Regions from separate parts of the Robiginitalea sp. genome, predicted to be linked through region 1. Evidence: riboswitches for the same ligand, from Rfam matches in the RefSeq annotation. Region 1 holds a riboswitch; the other holds the start of a gene.
What was found. A riboswitch is a leader RNA that binds a small molecule or an ion and turns the genes downstream of it on or off. The one in region 1 is predicted to bind S-adenosylmethionine.

Region 2: another riboswitch for S-adenosylmethionine. It lies ahead of thrA (bifunctional aspartate kinase/homoserine dehydrogenase I); the one in region 1 lies ahead of AC3DKS_RS05700 (hypothetical protein).

The regions. Positions count from the first base shown of each region.
Region 1 covers NZ_CEXZKX010000002.1:456,894-464,454, reverse strand. The annotation lists gene AC3DKS_RS05710 (hypothetical protein) at 1-2,457, opposite strand, end outside; gene AC3DKS_RS05705 (hypothetical protein) at 2,578-3,018, opposite strand; gene AC3DKS_RS05700 (hypothetical protein) at 3,015-3,482, opposite strand; SAM-I-IV-variant riboswitch at 3,452-3,543, opposite strand; gene AC3DKS_RS05695 (response regulator) at 3,669-4,334, opposite strand; gene AC3DKS_RS05690 (tetratricopeptide repeat-containing sensor histidine kinase) at 4,349-6,325, opposite strand; gene AC3DKS_RS05685 (hypothetical protein) at 6,363-6,524, opposite strand; gene AC3DKS_RS05680 (hypothetical protein) at 6,795-7,481, shown strand; gene AC3DKS_RS05675 (hypothetical protein) at 7,555-7,561, shown strand, end outside.
Region 2 covers NZ_CEXZKX010000003.1:212,936-220,496, forward strand. The annotation lists gene AC3DKS_RS06700 (deoxynucleoside kinase) at 1-292, opposite strand, end outside; gene metK (methionine adenosyltransferase) at 605-1,861, shown strand; SAM riboswitch class I at 1,995-2,129, shown strand; gene thrA (bifunctional aspartate kinase/homoserine dehydrogenase I) at 2,241-5,645, shown strand; gene AC3DKS_RS06715 (trans-sulfuration enzyme family protein) at 5,697-6,875, shown strand; gene AC3DKS_RS06720 (RrF2 family transcriptional regulator) at 6,909-7,316, shown strand; gene AC3DKS_RS06725 (phosphoadenosine phosphosulfate reductase domain-containing protein) at 7,492-7,561, shown strand, end outside.

The DNA of each region.
Region 1 (7,561 bases):
TGCAGCTACTTTGGAGCTTCTTGAAATCGCTCTGAGTTGATCTAATGTGGAAAACGGTAAATCATTATTAGTGCATATATTGAAGTAGGCCAGTATTTCTTTCCAAATGTTATCATCCAACCCTGAGTTTGACAGCTCGTTATGATAATTTTCAATTCGTACTTCCCGGCTCTCGCTTACATAGTTTTCGTCCGTATTAACGAATCGCGGCATCAACTGTTTACCATCCTGAATTGCTGAAATCACAATGAACTGATTGGTCAAATCTGTCGACGGGATCGTGTAAATGTACTCTTCTCTAACCAAGGGAATTACTTCAATAGAATCTGGTGGCACATTGAGGGGGATTGCAAACAGCTCTAATTCATCTTGTGAATCGTATAAGCAGACGCGATTCTGAAATTGTTCTTTTACATCCAGCGTATGACTAAAACCAGAAAGGTGGTAGGCTTTTGAGTTTCTTCCTTCGACTATTTCCAAGAGTACTCGGTTCTTATAATCCATGGCATCCGATAAATAGTATAACCTGGAAATTTCTTCTTTTAGAGAGATTAGTGGATATGTGGACTCAAATATTTCTTTTGTGATTATCACATCAGGTTTTAACCTGTTTTTAATTCTAAGGATAGTGTCTGAATTGGGAGTGCTTAACACCCTTAGCCCATATAAATTTCCAAGAGACAGGTTCTCATTTTCCGAAATAATTTCTCCTTCATTATCCGTTAAGGTCATACCTTCGAAAGGAGACATGATTTCAAAATTCAACTTCTTCTGGAAACTATAACCGACAGAACCCATGATCCCCTTTGGAATTTTTGAATGTTCAGTTTTTACTTGTAAGTAATACTTTGATCCTAATTGTTCGATTTCTAAAATGGGGGATTCCTCAAGTCTAATTTCAAATGAATCAGGGTTGTTTATCTGAATTTCTGCCCGGTTGATTGTTTTTTTCGTTCTGGAAAACTGGAGATTTCCAATGTTAAAAAATTGATCCTGCCCGGTAAGCCCGTCCTTTTCAATTTTAATATCAATACAGCCTGCAGGAATACTTCTCAATTCTGAAAGTTCTCTCCAATCTCCGTGCAATCCTCTTTTTTTCAGCCAAACCTTGAACTTCGAATCAGGTAGTTTTTTGTTGTTCACATCATAAACAGTGATTCTAGGTTTTTTCTGTACCACGGGCATATTGGCCTTCATTATCCATGAAGGCTTTTGGGTTTCTATGGTCCAATCAAAAGAGGATACGTCGCTAAAATAATGCATCTGCTGCCCATTGAATTCTATTTCAGCTTTACCTTCAAAAACCAACCATGATAACTCTTTGCTATGCAGTGTTATTTGTTTATCAGGAGTATCACTTTTCCATTTTTGGGGATATAGTAAAGCACCTTCTTTATTGGGAGCCCCATTTCCTTTAACAAGACGCCACTCATATTCAGCATGTCTTGTCCACAAAGTGGGTTCACTTAAATCGGGAACAGTTTGAATGAAATCTGGAATTTGAATTTTCTTTCCATGCTCAAATACATACGTGTTTGGAAAAATACTCTCGCCATCCCATTGTAATGTTTGCTGTTGGTACCAATCCGTTTTATAGTTTCCATTTAGCAGCCTTCTGAAAATGCATATTAGTATATCATCCAGATAAAATTGATATTCCTGTTCAGTTACTTCAAATCCAAGAATATTACTCAGGGAATCAGGTCTATAAATGTCGCCAAGCCCAATTATTAAATGAATAGAAGATCTATCCTCTTTTATGGTTAACAGCCAATAGTTTTTTGGTTTTGACAGGCGCGCTTTCCTTTTAAGCGCGCTCTTTCTAATTAAGAGCTCTTTTGATATCTGTGAAAGAGCTTCACTGGATTGAAGTAACTCATCATAAGTGCCTTCATCATTTAGGAGAGATTTTACAATTTCAAAGCAGCTTTCATAAATAATTTCATTCTGACTGGATTTTGGTAGAAGGTCTGTGATGTACGAATTAAAAATGAAATCCTCAATCGTTTCGGGCTGTTCTTCCAAAACAGCCAAGAGGAAATTCTGGTACTTACTTTGATTTTCTGAGATGTGCTTTAAGGGAAGTCCTCCCTGTAGAAGTAAGGTTCTAAAGTAGAGGGTGTTCTGCTTGGATAGCCATTTTATTCCTAGCATTACTGCACCTGTCCTAGCCAGCTGGTAAAATTCATTGGCGTTGTAGTTATATTTAATGTTTCCGTTTACCGAATTGAATATCTCTTTCTTGCTGGGAATCCCACCATTATAATTCGTTCTCCACCATTCGGCATAGTATAAGGTAACGTCCCTCGGATCTAATGTTTGTGGTGAGGAATACCTCAGTTCCTTTAAAAGTGAGTTCTGCTCCTCATCAGTTATAGAATACCTCCAAAGAGGACGGCCATCATGTTTTGCTAAACCTCGATTGTGTAATATAGAAAGAAACCCACCTGTTTTCATAAAGCTTACGCTAGTTGAAATTGTAGAAATTTTGTGGCATAAAGATCTAAGGAACTATGCAGTGGTGCCACATAGCTCCTAAAAAGCATTCGCATTGTCCATTTTCAAAGTGTCTAATGATCAATCATTGATATTACTACCCATCCCAGCAAGTTCTTTGGATGTTAATCTGGCTTTAAAAGGAAACACCTTCATTTCAATTCTGAGTTCGTTTTTAGACACTTCAATAATTCGCACCCCTTTCATTTTTACATTAACCCGGTCGAGTAGTACGCAGATTATGTCCAAGAGATTTTTATTTGGCAGCGAATCGAGCAGAAAAAGCTTTTTGTCGACTAAGAAAACATGGTGTTTATAGCTTAAGGTCTTGTCGTTCCCTATTGCAGAATAGTCGATTTTCCGTTTATCCAATTGACTGCGTAGGGCTGCTAGGTACGCTGAACGCGCAATCCCCCAGCCGCCGTTACCTATTTGCCGATTAAATTTAGAAATGAGCTCCCGGTCGCTTATGGATTCCAACGAGGCAGAAAATTCGAGGAAGAGTTCTTGAACCTTTGTCATAACCCAATTTTTATCGGGGTATCACAGGTTGGTTTCAGCCACACATAACAACCTTCCCTTGTAACTTCGGATTCGAGCCAGTCACAATTTTCTGTGCCAGGCAGTATTCGGCCGGAATAGAGGTAGTCATAGGGGACATCCTGAATCAGGACAAAATCCTGCAGTTCCTTCATCCCGAGGGGAAGAAGCAATTGTTCAATCTGTTTTTTCAATTCGGGCGGCGGCCAACACATTTCGTGTTGAAGGAATAATTCCTTGTTTTGCACTCCCCAAAACGGCTGATGGATTACGTTGTAGATCCGAAATGCATTGTGATGTTCTAGGATACTTTGAATTCGAAGCACAAGTGTTGTAAACCTCACCTTGAGTTTTTTGCTCGTTTCAATCGTTATCATGTCTCTTTGTTGATAAATACTCCACAGAAACGACTGGCAAGGGGGTGTTTTTTTGACGATCGTCCGCATTCTGAACCACCGTGGCTTTTATGCTCGGTTGGTACGCGCCTTAGCGTTCCTGATGCCTTCATATTATTAGAGGGAATATACAAAATTCGTCTTATGGTTTTGGTTTAATCCAATTACGACTCATCCTGATTCAAAGATTAAACGCGAATTCAAAGAATCATTTAATCTATTTCATAGGTTGTAGTTTCACACCAACCCCATATCCTTCGCCAGGGCCACCAGATGGGTGGTGTTGCGGGCCATAAAGTAGTCCTTCAGGCGGTTGATGCGTTTTTCGATGCTGCTTAGGGAAGCAGGGGTAATCCCCCGGGTTTGGAAGTGCTTTGAAATTTCCTGTTGGGAGAAACCGTCGGCGAGTTCCCTGAGGAGTTCCAGGTCAAAGTCGTCGATTTCCAGGGTGGGGGACGTGTGGATGGACTGCATGATGTCCTGAGACACATACAGCGTGCCGGCAGCCACCTCTTTGATGGCTTCCACCATTTCCCGGGAACTGTTCCGGCCCTTGAGCACGTACCCGTCTACCTTGAGGTCCGTAATGAATTCCTTGAGTTTAAAGGGGCGGTCTTCGATGGAGTAGATAATCGTCTTCAGGTTGGGCTGTTTGGCGCGGACCTCCCGGATGAGGTCTTCCCCGCTTTGGATCTTTCCCTCCTGCCCGTTGGATTTAAAGGACAGGTCCGTGATCAGCAGGTCGTAGGGCTCCTTGTCCAGCAGCGCCTTGGTGATCTTCAGGCTCGCCTTGTCGCAAAACTTGGCGTGGTCAATGTCGAAGTCAAAAGCTTCCCCAAGGGTCTTGGTAAGCCCAATGTTGATGGAATCGATATCCTCTACTACCAGTACTTTTTTAAACATAGCTGCAAGCACTATTAAACGGGAAGGGTCAGTAAAATCACCACCCCCTGTGGAACGCTTGTCTCAAAAGTAATCCTTCCGCCCAGCGCCTCAATACGGTTTCCCGTATTCGCCAGGCCGCCCTGTCGTAAGGGCGCTTCTTCCGGGAAGCCCACCCCGTTATCCTTGTAGCGGATGGTCAGGCTTTTCTTCTCCTGCCGGAATTCCAGCAGCACCAGCGTGGCCCCGCTGTGCTTTTTCATGTTCACCAGGATTTCCTGCAGGGCGCGGTAGATATTCACCTGTTTGTCTGGCGAAATGGCCTCCCAGGGAATCGATTCAAACCCCTGGGTGATGATGCGCACCGTCTCGGACGAGTAGATCTCGATAAGCGAGCTGAGCACGGTTTTGAATTTCGGACCCGTTGGAATCTCGGCGCTGTCCCGGGAAATCTCCCGGGATTTTTGGTAGAGCTGGTCCAGGCGGTTTACAAAATCCTGGAGCTCCTCCCGGTTTTTCCGGGGGAAGGCCACGGCCGCATTCAACAGGTTAAAGATGTCGTTGGCCAGTTCGTCGTGGACCTTTTTGGAGATGCGGCTTTCGGTGGCGTACACCGCCTGGATCTCCCGTTTGCGGTGGCGCAGCCGCAGGTAGCGATAGATAAAAAGCCCGGAGATCAACAGGAGCCCCACAAAACTCAGGAGCAACAGGTTCCGGTTTTGCGACCGCTCCAACTGCAGGGAATTTTCACTGGCCTCCCGCCGGGCAATCAGGTAGTTTCGCAGGTTTTTCTCCGATTCATAGCGGACCTTCGCAAATTGGTCCTTTGTCTGCCGCCGCACCTGCTGCAGGCTGTCCGAGAGGCGGGTATAGGCGCGGGCATAGCCGGCCGGGTTCGGAACCACGTCAATGAGCAGCGCCAGGCTGGTAAGCCGGTCGTTCGGGTTTTCCAGTTCCCGGGCGATATGGTAGGCCGCCTGCGCCATCTCCCGGGCCCGGGCCGGGCTCCGCTCCCGGTAGAATTCCCCCAGGTGCAGGTAGCTGCTAAGGACCCCCTGGGTGTACGCGAGTTTTTGCCGGATATTCAGGGCCGTTTGCAGGTTTTCCTCGGCCCCGGGCAGATTAAGCCTTCCCTGGATATGCCCCAGCTGGTCGATGATCCGGGCGCGGAGCCGGGCGTTTTCGGGATCGTTTAACAGGCTGTCCCCGGCGAGCTCACGGCTCAGGGCCCGGGCTGCCTGAAGGGAATCCATATGGGTAAGCACCACGGCCACATTGTGGCGGATGTTCAGGGCTGCCTCCCCGTCTGGTTGCAGTTCCAGGCTTTTCTCATACCAGGCAAGCGCCTCCGGGTAGTTGCGCAATTCCTTGGTGGCTATGGCCAGGGCATTGTAGAGCCCGGCCACATAGTTCCGGATTTCCGGACTGCCCATTATCTGGGGGCTGTTCTCGATATATTCCAACCCCTCCACCGCAATGGTCTCAGCTTCCGAATAATTCCCCAGGGCATTCAACAAATTTGCCAGGTTCAGGCTTTTGCGCCCCACCTGGATGCTGTCACCCAGTGCTTTGTATTGTTCTACGGCCTGATAATTATGCTCCAGCGAGCGGGAAGGCTCCTCTGCCAGCCGGTAGTAAAAACCCAGGCGGTAGTGGGCGTCGGCAATCCGGGTGGTATCGCCCAGGGCTTGGGTAAGGGTGAGGTTCTCATTTAAGTAGCGCAAGGCGGAATCCAGCTGGTTTTCCCGACGGAACAGGGCTGCGCGATGCTGGAATAAAACGGACCGGGCCGTATCCGGCAACCCCGCCGAACCCCGGAGCAATTTGCCGTTGGCCGCGAGTTTTTCCGCTGTGCCCAACTCGTCCGAATCGTAGCGCTCCAGATAGCGGCTCCACAAGGAATCAGACCCGATGCCATCATCTTCGGACGCATCCGTCCCGGGCTGGCAACCCACCAGCCAGAGACCCAGCAGGATCATAAAAAAGGGGAACAAAACGAAGGTTCGTTTCATTCCCCTAAGATAAAAGGAATTGAGTGGACGCTACGGATTAGTTGTCGCCATCATCCGGATCGTCATTCACCTCGCCGTCATCGTCACCTCCGTTGGCCTGCTCATAGAGCGTGTCATCCCCTGCATAGGAGTTGTCGGAACAGGCAAAGAAAAAGCTGCTGGATAACAGCATGGCCAGGATAAAAACTACTTTTTTCATCTTGATTGAATTTTGAAATTGGACATAGGCCGGTCACCTCAGCTCGTGGCTGAATTTTTGGCCCTTAAGGGAGGGAAGTGTGGAGGGGCGAGGCAGGTGGGCAGGTACTTCCCTTCTCCCTGCTCAGAGCTGCCAGGCCGAACTCCGAAGACAAATCAAGGGTATAGGGGGTGGAAAGGGTGGAAGGAGAATGGAAGGTTTATGGAAAGTAGTTTCCATAGGATTTCCAGGGATTTTGTAGCTTTATTCCGACTTGGAAATCAACCAACTATGCACGCTGAGCTGCTGAAACAAGCTTTCGACCAGGCGCAAAGAGATACCGGATCCGAAAAGGTTCTACGGCGCGCCCAATTTCTTTCAGATACCATTGAGGAGCGCACCAAACAGCCCTATGGGGAACGCAGTTTGCGGAACTACTTCAACGAGGTGCAACAAGGGAGCGATGATTTTGAATTGCCCGCCCATGTGGTGGACGGCCTGGCGGGTTATCTGGGATATGATACATACCGTGATTTTTTAAACTCCCTTGAAGGGGGTAGCCCACTTACAATTAATAGACCGCGCAGGAATACGCGTGTTTGGTATTACCTGGCAGGTGTAGGTGTCATCGCCTTGGTATTATGGGTGCTTTTTGAAAACCCATTCCAGACCAAAATGATGATTTGGGTGGAAGATCATTACGAGGTGGTACCCATGGACCTGGAGACCTATAAGTTATCGGACCTTAAAAAGATCAACCAGGATCGGCTGGATCATTTTCGAAAAGTGGAGCCGGATTGTTCCTATGAATTCTTTGATGGGAATAAGTTGGAGCTGTTGTGGTATGGCAGGAACCCGGATGGGGAGTTGGAATACTTTACGGACTTGGGCCGGCACCCGGAGACTGGCAAGACCCTGGACCCCATTACCGAATACATGATCAAAAAATACATCTGCCCCACCTATCCGAATAACTAGCCGTTTACGGGTTTCCGGAAGCTAATTTTCTCATTTTCTTGTAATTTAACTGCTAGGTAAATGCAGTGGAACCATGAGAA
Region 2 (7,561 bases), on a different contig from region 1:
TCAGCCCCATCGCATGCAGGTTCGGGGCAAAAATATGGGCGTCCTCGTAGATGGTCCGGTCCTGGATGACGTCCTTCCCGCTTTCGCGGATTCGCAGAATCTGCCGGTACCGGCTGTTGAGGAAGTAGATTTGCAGGTTGAAACTCCACCGCTCCATCTGGGTGTAAAAATCATCCAGGTAGGGGTTGTCCACCACATCTTCAAAATGCGCATCCCACTGATAGTGTTTGGAAAGCAATTTGGTTAGGGTGGTTTTCCCTGCGCCGATGTTGCCGGCAACCGCAATATGCATACGTTTGTTCTTTCGGTTGGTAACGTCTGAAAAGGGCACACAATATACGAAGTATCGCCGGACCCTGAAAGGATGGGGACGCGAATTCGGGGTGCTAAAAACCCGCTCCCGCCGGGTTTCAGATTCCGGCCAATTCATTACCTTTGCGCCATTGTTTTCCAGAGGACAGATTTGACTGATTGCAACCTCTGATCCGGAATTGTGCCGGACCACCAAAAATGCTAAAGCAGTTTGCTCCGCTCTCAGGGCGACAGCCAATGCGCTTTTTGCATCCCCGCGATCCGTCGGCTGTCTCGCATTAAAAACGCGCACATGCCCTATTTATTCACATCCGAATCCGTAAGCGAGGGACATCCCGATAAGGTCGCCGACCAGATCAGCGATGCGCTCCTCGATAATTTCCTCGCCTTTGACGCCGAGAGCAAGGTTGCCTGCGAAACCCTGGTGACCACCGGGCAGGTGGTCCTGGCCGGAGAGGTCAGGAGCCATACCTACGTAGACCTGCAACAGATTACCCGGGAGGTGATCAACGACATCGGCTACACCAAAGGCGCCTACCAGTTCAGCGGGGATTCCTGCGGGGTGATTTCCCTCATCCACGAGCAATCCCAGGAAATCAACCAGGGGGTGGACCGGGGGGATAAAAAACTTCAGGGTGCCGGGGACCAGGGCATGATGTTCGGGTATGCCACCCGGGAGACCGACAATTATATGCCCCTGGCGCTGGACATCGCCAACCGGATCCTTCAGGAGCTCGCCGCGCTTCGCCGGGAATCCGATGCGATTCCGTATCTGCGCCCGGATGCCAAGGCACAGGTAACCATCGAATACTCCGATGACGACCAGCCGCAGCGTATCGATACGATTGTCATCTCCACCCAGCACGACCCGTTTGACCCGGACGACGCCGCAATGCTGGCCCGGATCAAGAAGGACCTGCTGGAAATACTGATTCCCCGGGTAGTGGCCGGCCTGCCAGAACGGTTGCGGGGCCTGTTCGACGAGCGGATCAAATACCATATCAACCCGACGGGTAAATTTGTTATCGGCGGACCCCACGGGGATACGGGCCTCACGGGCCGTAAGATCATCGTGGATACCTACGGGGGCAAAGGTGCCCACGGAGGCGGTGCCTTCAGTGGCAAGGACCCGAGCAAGGTAGACCGAAGTGCGGCTTATGCGGCCCGCCATGCGGCCAAAAACCTGGTGGCAGCCGGGGTGGCCGACGAGATCCTCGTTCAGGTGAGCTATGCCATTGGGGTGGTGGAGCCAACCTCCATCAACGTAACGACCTACGGCACCTCCAGGGTCAATCTCACCGACGGGCAGATCGGGGCGAAAGTTGCCGAACTGTTCGATATGCGGCCCTTTGCCATTGAGGAAAGGCTGAAGCTGCGAAACCCCATCTACCTGGAGACCGCCGCCTACGGACACATGGGCAAAGAACCCCGCGTGGTTACCAAGGTGTTTGAATCCCCGTACAACGGGCGGGTGACCAAGGAGGTGGAACTCTTTACCTGGGAGAAGCTGGACGCCGTGGACGCGGTCAGGGAAGCCTTTGGCCTGTAGCCGGTGGTGTTGGCCCGGGCCAAAGGCATCGGGCTGGGACAAAAAGCTTTGCCCATTAAATTATTCGGCCCGAAATTGGGAATTTCCCTTGTGGCATCCCTATATTTGCCGAGACGTTCACATATATACTGACTCGTTATCAAGAAAGGTGGAGGGACTAGACCCAGTGAAGCCTTGGCAACCCTTCGCACAATCGAAGAAGGTGCTACATTCTAACCCGGACCGGGATCGGGGCCAGCTGGCTGCCGCGGTGCGGGGCAGATAACAACCGGGCGCTGCCCCGCTTCCATTTTCTTTTTAACGCCGACATTTAAAGCAATCCGTATTCCGGATGGGTGCCCAACGGACGCCCCGGACGGAACGGCCTTCAAATAAAACCATGGAAGCATCGCCATTGCAACATATCCAGTTAAACGCCTTTACCACCGAAAAAGGCGTTACCCAGCAGATCGAGCTGTCGTACCAGCTCTTCGGGAGGAAACTCCACACGGCCCCCGTTGTGCTGGTAAACCACGCCCTCACGGGAAATTCCAACGTCGCCGGGCCGGACGGCTGGTGGACGTCCCTGGTGGGCCCGGGCAAGTGCATCGACACGGAGACTTACACGGTACTCTGTTTTAATGTTCCCGGAAACGGCTATGACGGTTTCCTGATAGAGAATTACAAGGATTTTATCGCCGGGGACATTGCACGCATCTTCCTCCTGGGTCTGGAATACCTCGGCATCCACAAGCTCTTTGCCCTGATTGGCGGCTCCCTGGGGGGCGGGATTGCCTGGGAGATGGCAGCTCTGCGCCCGGATTTGGCAACCCACCTGATCCCGGTGGCTTCCGACTGGAAGTCGACAGACTGGCTCATCGCCAATTGCCAGATACAGGAGCAATTCCTGGTAAATTCCTCCCAACCCGTACACGATGCGCGGATGCACGCCATGCTCTGTTACCGGACCCCCGAGTCGTTTAAGCAGCGTTTTCGCCGGAGTACAAACGAGGAGTCCCGGTTGTTCAACGTCGAAAGCTGGCTGCTCCACCACGGCAAGAAGCTGCAGGAACGTTTTCAGCTGGCGGCTTACAAGCTCACCAACCAGCTCCTGAAGACCATCGATATTACAAGGGGTGGGGAAGAGGCCTTCCAGCGGCTCCAGCAAAGCGCCACGCATATCCATATCATCGGGGTGGATTCCGATTTGTTTTTTACGGCTGCCGAAAACAAGGAGACCTATAAACAGCTCGCCCAGGTCAATTCCAATGTCACCTACGGGGAAATCCATTCCGTGCACGGGCACGATGCCTTCCTGATAGAATTCGACCAGATGGAACAGCTGCTGCAGGACGTTTTCGGTGGCACCGGACAGCGTCCCCTGAAGGTGCTGAAGTTCGGCGGGAAATCCCTGGCCAACGGCGAGGGCATTGACCGCGTCCTGGATATCATTTCGGCACGCGTAGCGGAAAAGGAACGCGTAGCGGTGGTGTTGTCCGCACGGGAAAAGGCCACGGACCAGCTCGAAGAACTACTGGAACTGGCCGCGGACGGGAAGGATTACAGCGAGGCTTTCAGCCGTTTCGAAAACTATCAGCGGCACACGTTCTCCAATGTCGGTCTGGGGGATTCCTTTGAAGCAATTGCGAGGCTGCTGGAAGGGGTGCGCCTGTTGGGCGATTACAGCCCGAAGATCAAAGACCAGGTCCTGGCCCAGGGAGAGTTGCTGTCTGCCCGGCTGATAACCAAGCTGTTGATCGGCAGGGGCCTGAACGCCGTACTCGTAGATGCGCGTGAGCTGATCCGTACGGACTCGGGCTTCGGGAACGCCCAGGTACTGGACGAAGTATCCCGGGAAAACGTCAACCGCTTTTTCTCCGGGCTCCAGGCAGACACCGTGGCCGTCGTCACGGGGTTCATCGCATCCAACGCCCTGGGGGAGACCACCACGCTGGGCCGCAATGGGAGCAATTACACGGCTTCCCTGCTGGCCAACTACCTGAACGCATCCGAATTGCAGAATTACACCCATGTCAACGGAATCTACACGGCGAACCCGGACCTGGTCCCCGGCGCCCGGCGCATCGAACAGCTTTCCTATTCGGAGGCCAACGAACTGGCCAATTTCGGGGCGACGATCCTCCATGCCAAAACCATTATTCCGCTCCTGGAGAAGAATATCCCGTTGCGCATCCTAAATACCTTTGACGGGGACGGGGAGGGTACGCTGATCAGCGCCCGGTCCAGCCGGGACGGTATCCGCTCCCTTTCGGTCATCGAGCACGAGGCCCTGATCCACCTGGAGGGACGGGGGCTGCTCGGCAAGGTCGGCGTGGATGCCCGGATTTTCAAGGCGCTCGGACAGAGCGGGATCAATGTGGGGATTATCTCCCAGGGTTCCTCGGAACGGGGTATCGGTCTGGTGGTACGGGCGGATGCGGCGCAGCGCGCCAAGGCAGCGCTCGAAGCGGAGTTCGAGGAGGATTTTCGCAACCAGGACATCACCCGGATCCACATCACTTCGGACGTCTCGGTCATTTCTATCGTGGGGCAGGACCTGAGCACCTTCCACAAACCGTATAATGCGCTGATCCGCAACCAGGTGATCCCCTTGTTGTTCAACAATACAGTGACCGGCAAGAACGTCAGCCTGGTGGTCCGCAAAGCTGATACGCTCAAGGCGCTGAATGTGATGCACGGACAGATTTTCGGGATCAGCAAGAAGATCAACCTGGCGGTGTTCGGCGTGGGGACGGTTGGCAGCACGCTGATGCACCAGCTCCTCGCCTCGGCAGACAAGATCGAGGCGCGCAAAGGCATCCGCCTGAATGTCTTTGCGGTGGCCAACTCCACCCGGCTGTTGCTCGACGAGGCAGGCGTGGGAGCGGACTGGAGTTCCCGCTTGTCCAGCGCCCCGGAGGGTTACCAGCTTACGGAGCTGTTCGACTACGCCCGGTCGCACCACCTGGAGAACCTAGTTGCCGTGGACAATACGGCCAGCGAGGATTTTGTGGCCCGGTATTTCGATTTTGTGGAGAACGGGTTCGACCTGGTTTCCTCCAACAAGGTCGCCAATACGCTGGGATACGATTTCTACAGCCTCCTGAGGGAGGAGCTCGAATCCCATCAGAAGCAGTACCTGTACGAAACAAATGTCGGGGCCGGCCTGCCGCTGATCGACACCATACAGCTCCTGCATCTGTCCGGGGAGAACATTACGCGTATCCGCGGGGTGTTTTCCGGGTCGCTCAGTTATATTTTTAATACCTTTTCCCGGGGAGGAACCTCGTTTTCTGCCTGCGTTCAGGCAGCTTTGGACAAAGGATTTACCGAGCCGGACCCCCGGGAAGACCTCTCGGGCAACGATGTGGGGCGCAAACTCCTTATCCTCGCCCGCGAACTCGACCTGCAGAACGAATTCGGGGATGTATCCATCGAAAACCTGATTCCCAAAGAACTGCGGGGCGGGACCCGGGAGGAATTCCTGGAATCCCTGTCCCAACTCGATGATCACTTCGGGGCCATCCGCGACCGGCAGGAGGCGGGCCATGTACTTCGCTATGTGGGCGACCTGTCCGGCGACTTGCAGCAGGACAAGGGCAACCTGGAGGTGAAGCTGGTATCCGTGCCCGCCGACAGCCCGCTCGGCCAGGTAAAGGATGCGGATTCCCTGATAGAGATTTACACGGAATCCTACGGGAAACGACCCCTGGTGATCCAGGGGGCGGGTGCCGGTGCAGCCGTTACCGCCCGGGGCGTTTTCGGGGACATTCTTCGCATTGCCGAGAAGGGATTTGCAGATTAAAAAACACAGCGGCGCGGGAGCCCCGCCATGAAACCAAAAGAACACCAGGTCATGAAAAAGAGACATCAGCCAGAGACGGAAGCCATCCGTACGCAGATCAACCGGACGGAGTTCCTCGAACACTCCGCACCGCTTTACCTGTCTTCCAGCTTTGTATTTGAGGACGCCGAAGATATGCGGGCGTCTTTTGCCGAGGAAAAGGAGCGGACCATTTACTCCCGCTACTCAAACCCGAATACCTCCGAATGGATTGAGAAAGTTTGCAAGATGGAAGGGGCCGAAGACGGTTTTGCCTTTGCGTCCGGGATGGCCGCGGTATTTTCCACCTTTGCCGCCTTGCTCAACAGCGGCGACCACGTAGTGTCTTCCCGTTCCGTTTTCGGGTCTACCCACACGCTGTTTACGCAGGTTTTCCCCAAGTGGAATATCAGCCATTCCTACTTCCGCTACGACCGTCTGGAGGAGGCCGAGGCGCTCATCCGCCCGGAAACACGGATCCTCTATGCGGAATCGCCTACGAATCCCGGAGTGGATGTGCTGGACCTGGAGGCCCTCGGGCAACTGGCCCGTAAGCACAACCTGCTGCTTGTCATCGACAATTGTTTTGCCACGCCGTACCTCCAGCAGCCCATCCGGTTCGGGGCCGACCTGGTCATTCATTCCGGAACCAAGCTCATGGACGGTCAGGGGCGTGTGCTGGCGGGGATTACCGTGGGCAGCAGGGAACTGATAGACCGGGTATACAGGTTTTCCCGGATTACCGGCCCGGCGCTCTCACCGTTCAATGCCTGGCTCCTGTCCAAGAGCATGGAAACCCTTGCGGTACGGGTAGACCGCCATTGCGAGAATGCGCTGAAAATCGCCGAGTTCCTCTCGTCCCACCCCAAGGTGAACTGGGTGAAATACCCTTTTCTAAAGACCCACCCGCAATATGAACTGGCCAAGAAGCAAATGAAAGCAGGGGGGTGCGTAGTCGCCTTTGAGGTGCAGGGGGGGGTCGATGGCGGTAGGACATTCTTTGACCAGATCGAACTGCTTTCGCTCTCCGCCAACCTGGGGGATACCCGCAGCATCGTCACCCACCCGGCTTCCACCACCCACAGCAAACTGAGCCCGGAAGACCGCCTGGAATCCGGGATAACCGACGGGATGGTGCGAATATCCGTGGGCCTGGAACACCCGGATGATATCTGCGCCGACCTGGGGCAGGCCCTGGATGCCGTAAAATAGGGGAAGTAGGTCTATTTTGCCTATCTTGGTACTATGCTATCCAAGAAAACGAAATACGGGCTCAAGGCGCTCACCTACCTGGCTGCGCAGAAAGACAGGGAACCCGTTCAGATTGCCGAAATCGCCCGGCACGAGAATATTTCCCAGAAGTTCCTCGAAAGCATCCTCCTGACGCTTCGCAAAAACGGATTCCTGGGGTCCAAAAAGGGGAAGGGCGGAGGCTACTACCTGATCAAGGACCCGGGTGAAATCCGGATGACCAGCGTCATGCGGGTACTGGAAGGACCCATCGCCATGGTACCCTGCGTCAGCCTGAATTTTTATGAACCCTGCGACGATTGCCCGGACGAATCTGCCTGCTCGGTCCATAAGCTGATGCTCATGGTGCGCGACAGCGCCCTGGCCGTATACCGGAACCATACGCTGGCCGATTTTGTGTAGACCCGGGGAGCCGCTATGCCCGGGGTTGTCAATTTGGCAACATCCCCCCGAAAATTTTAAAAATCTATTAAAACTATAGGGTAATCATACATTTTATCAAATTTTAACGTTGAGGTTTGGAAAAGAAGTGTAGTTTTGAAATCAAATAGTCTAGTAAGTCAATAGATTTAATACTATGGTTATCTCCGAATCTCAGGTCCGACACCTGAACCAGCAACTGAAAGGCATTCCGCCGGAAGAAATTA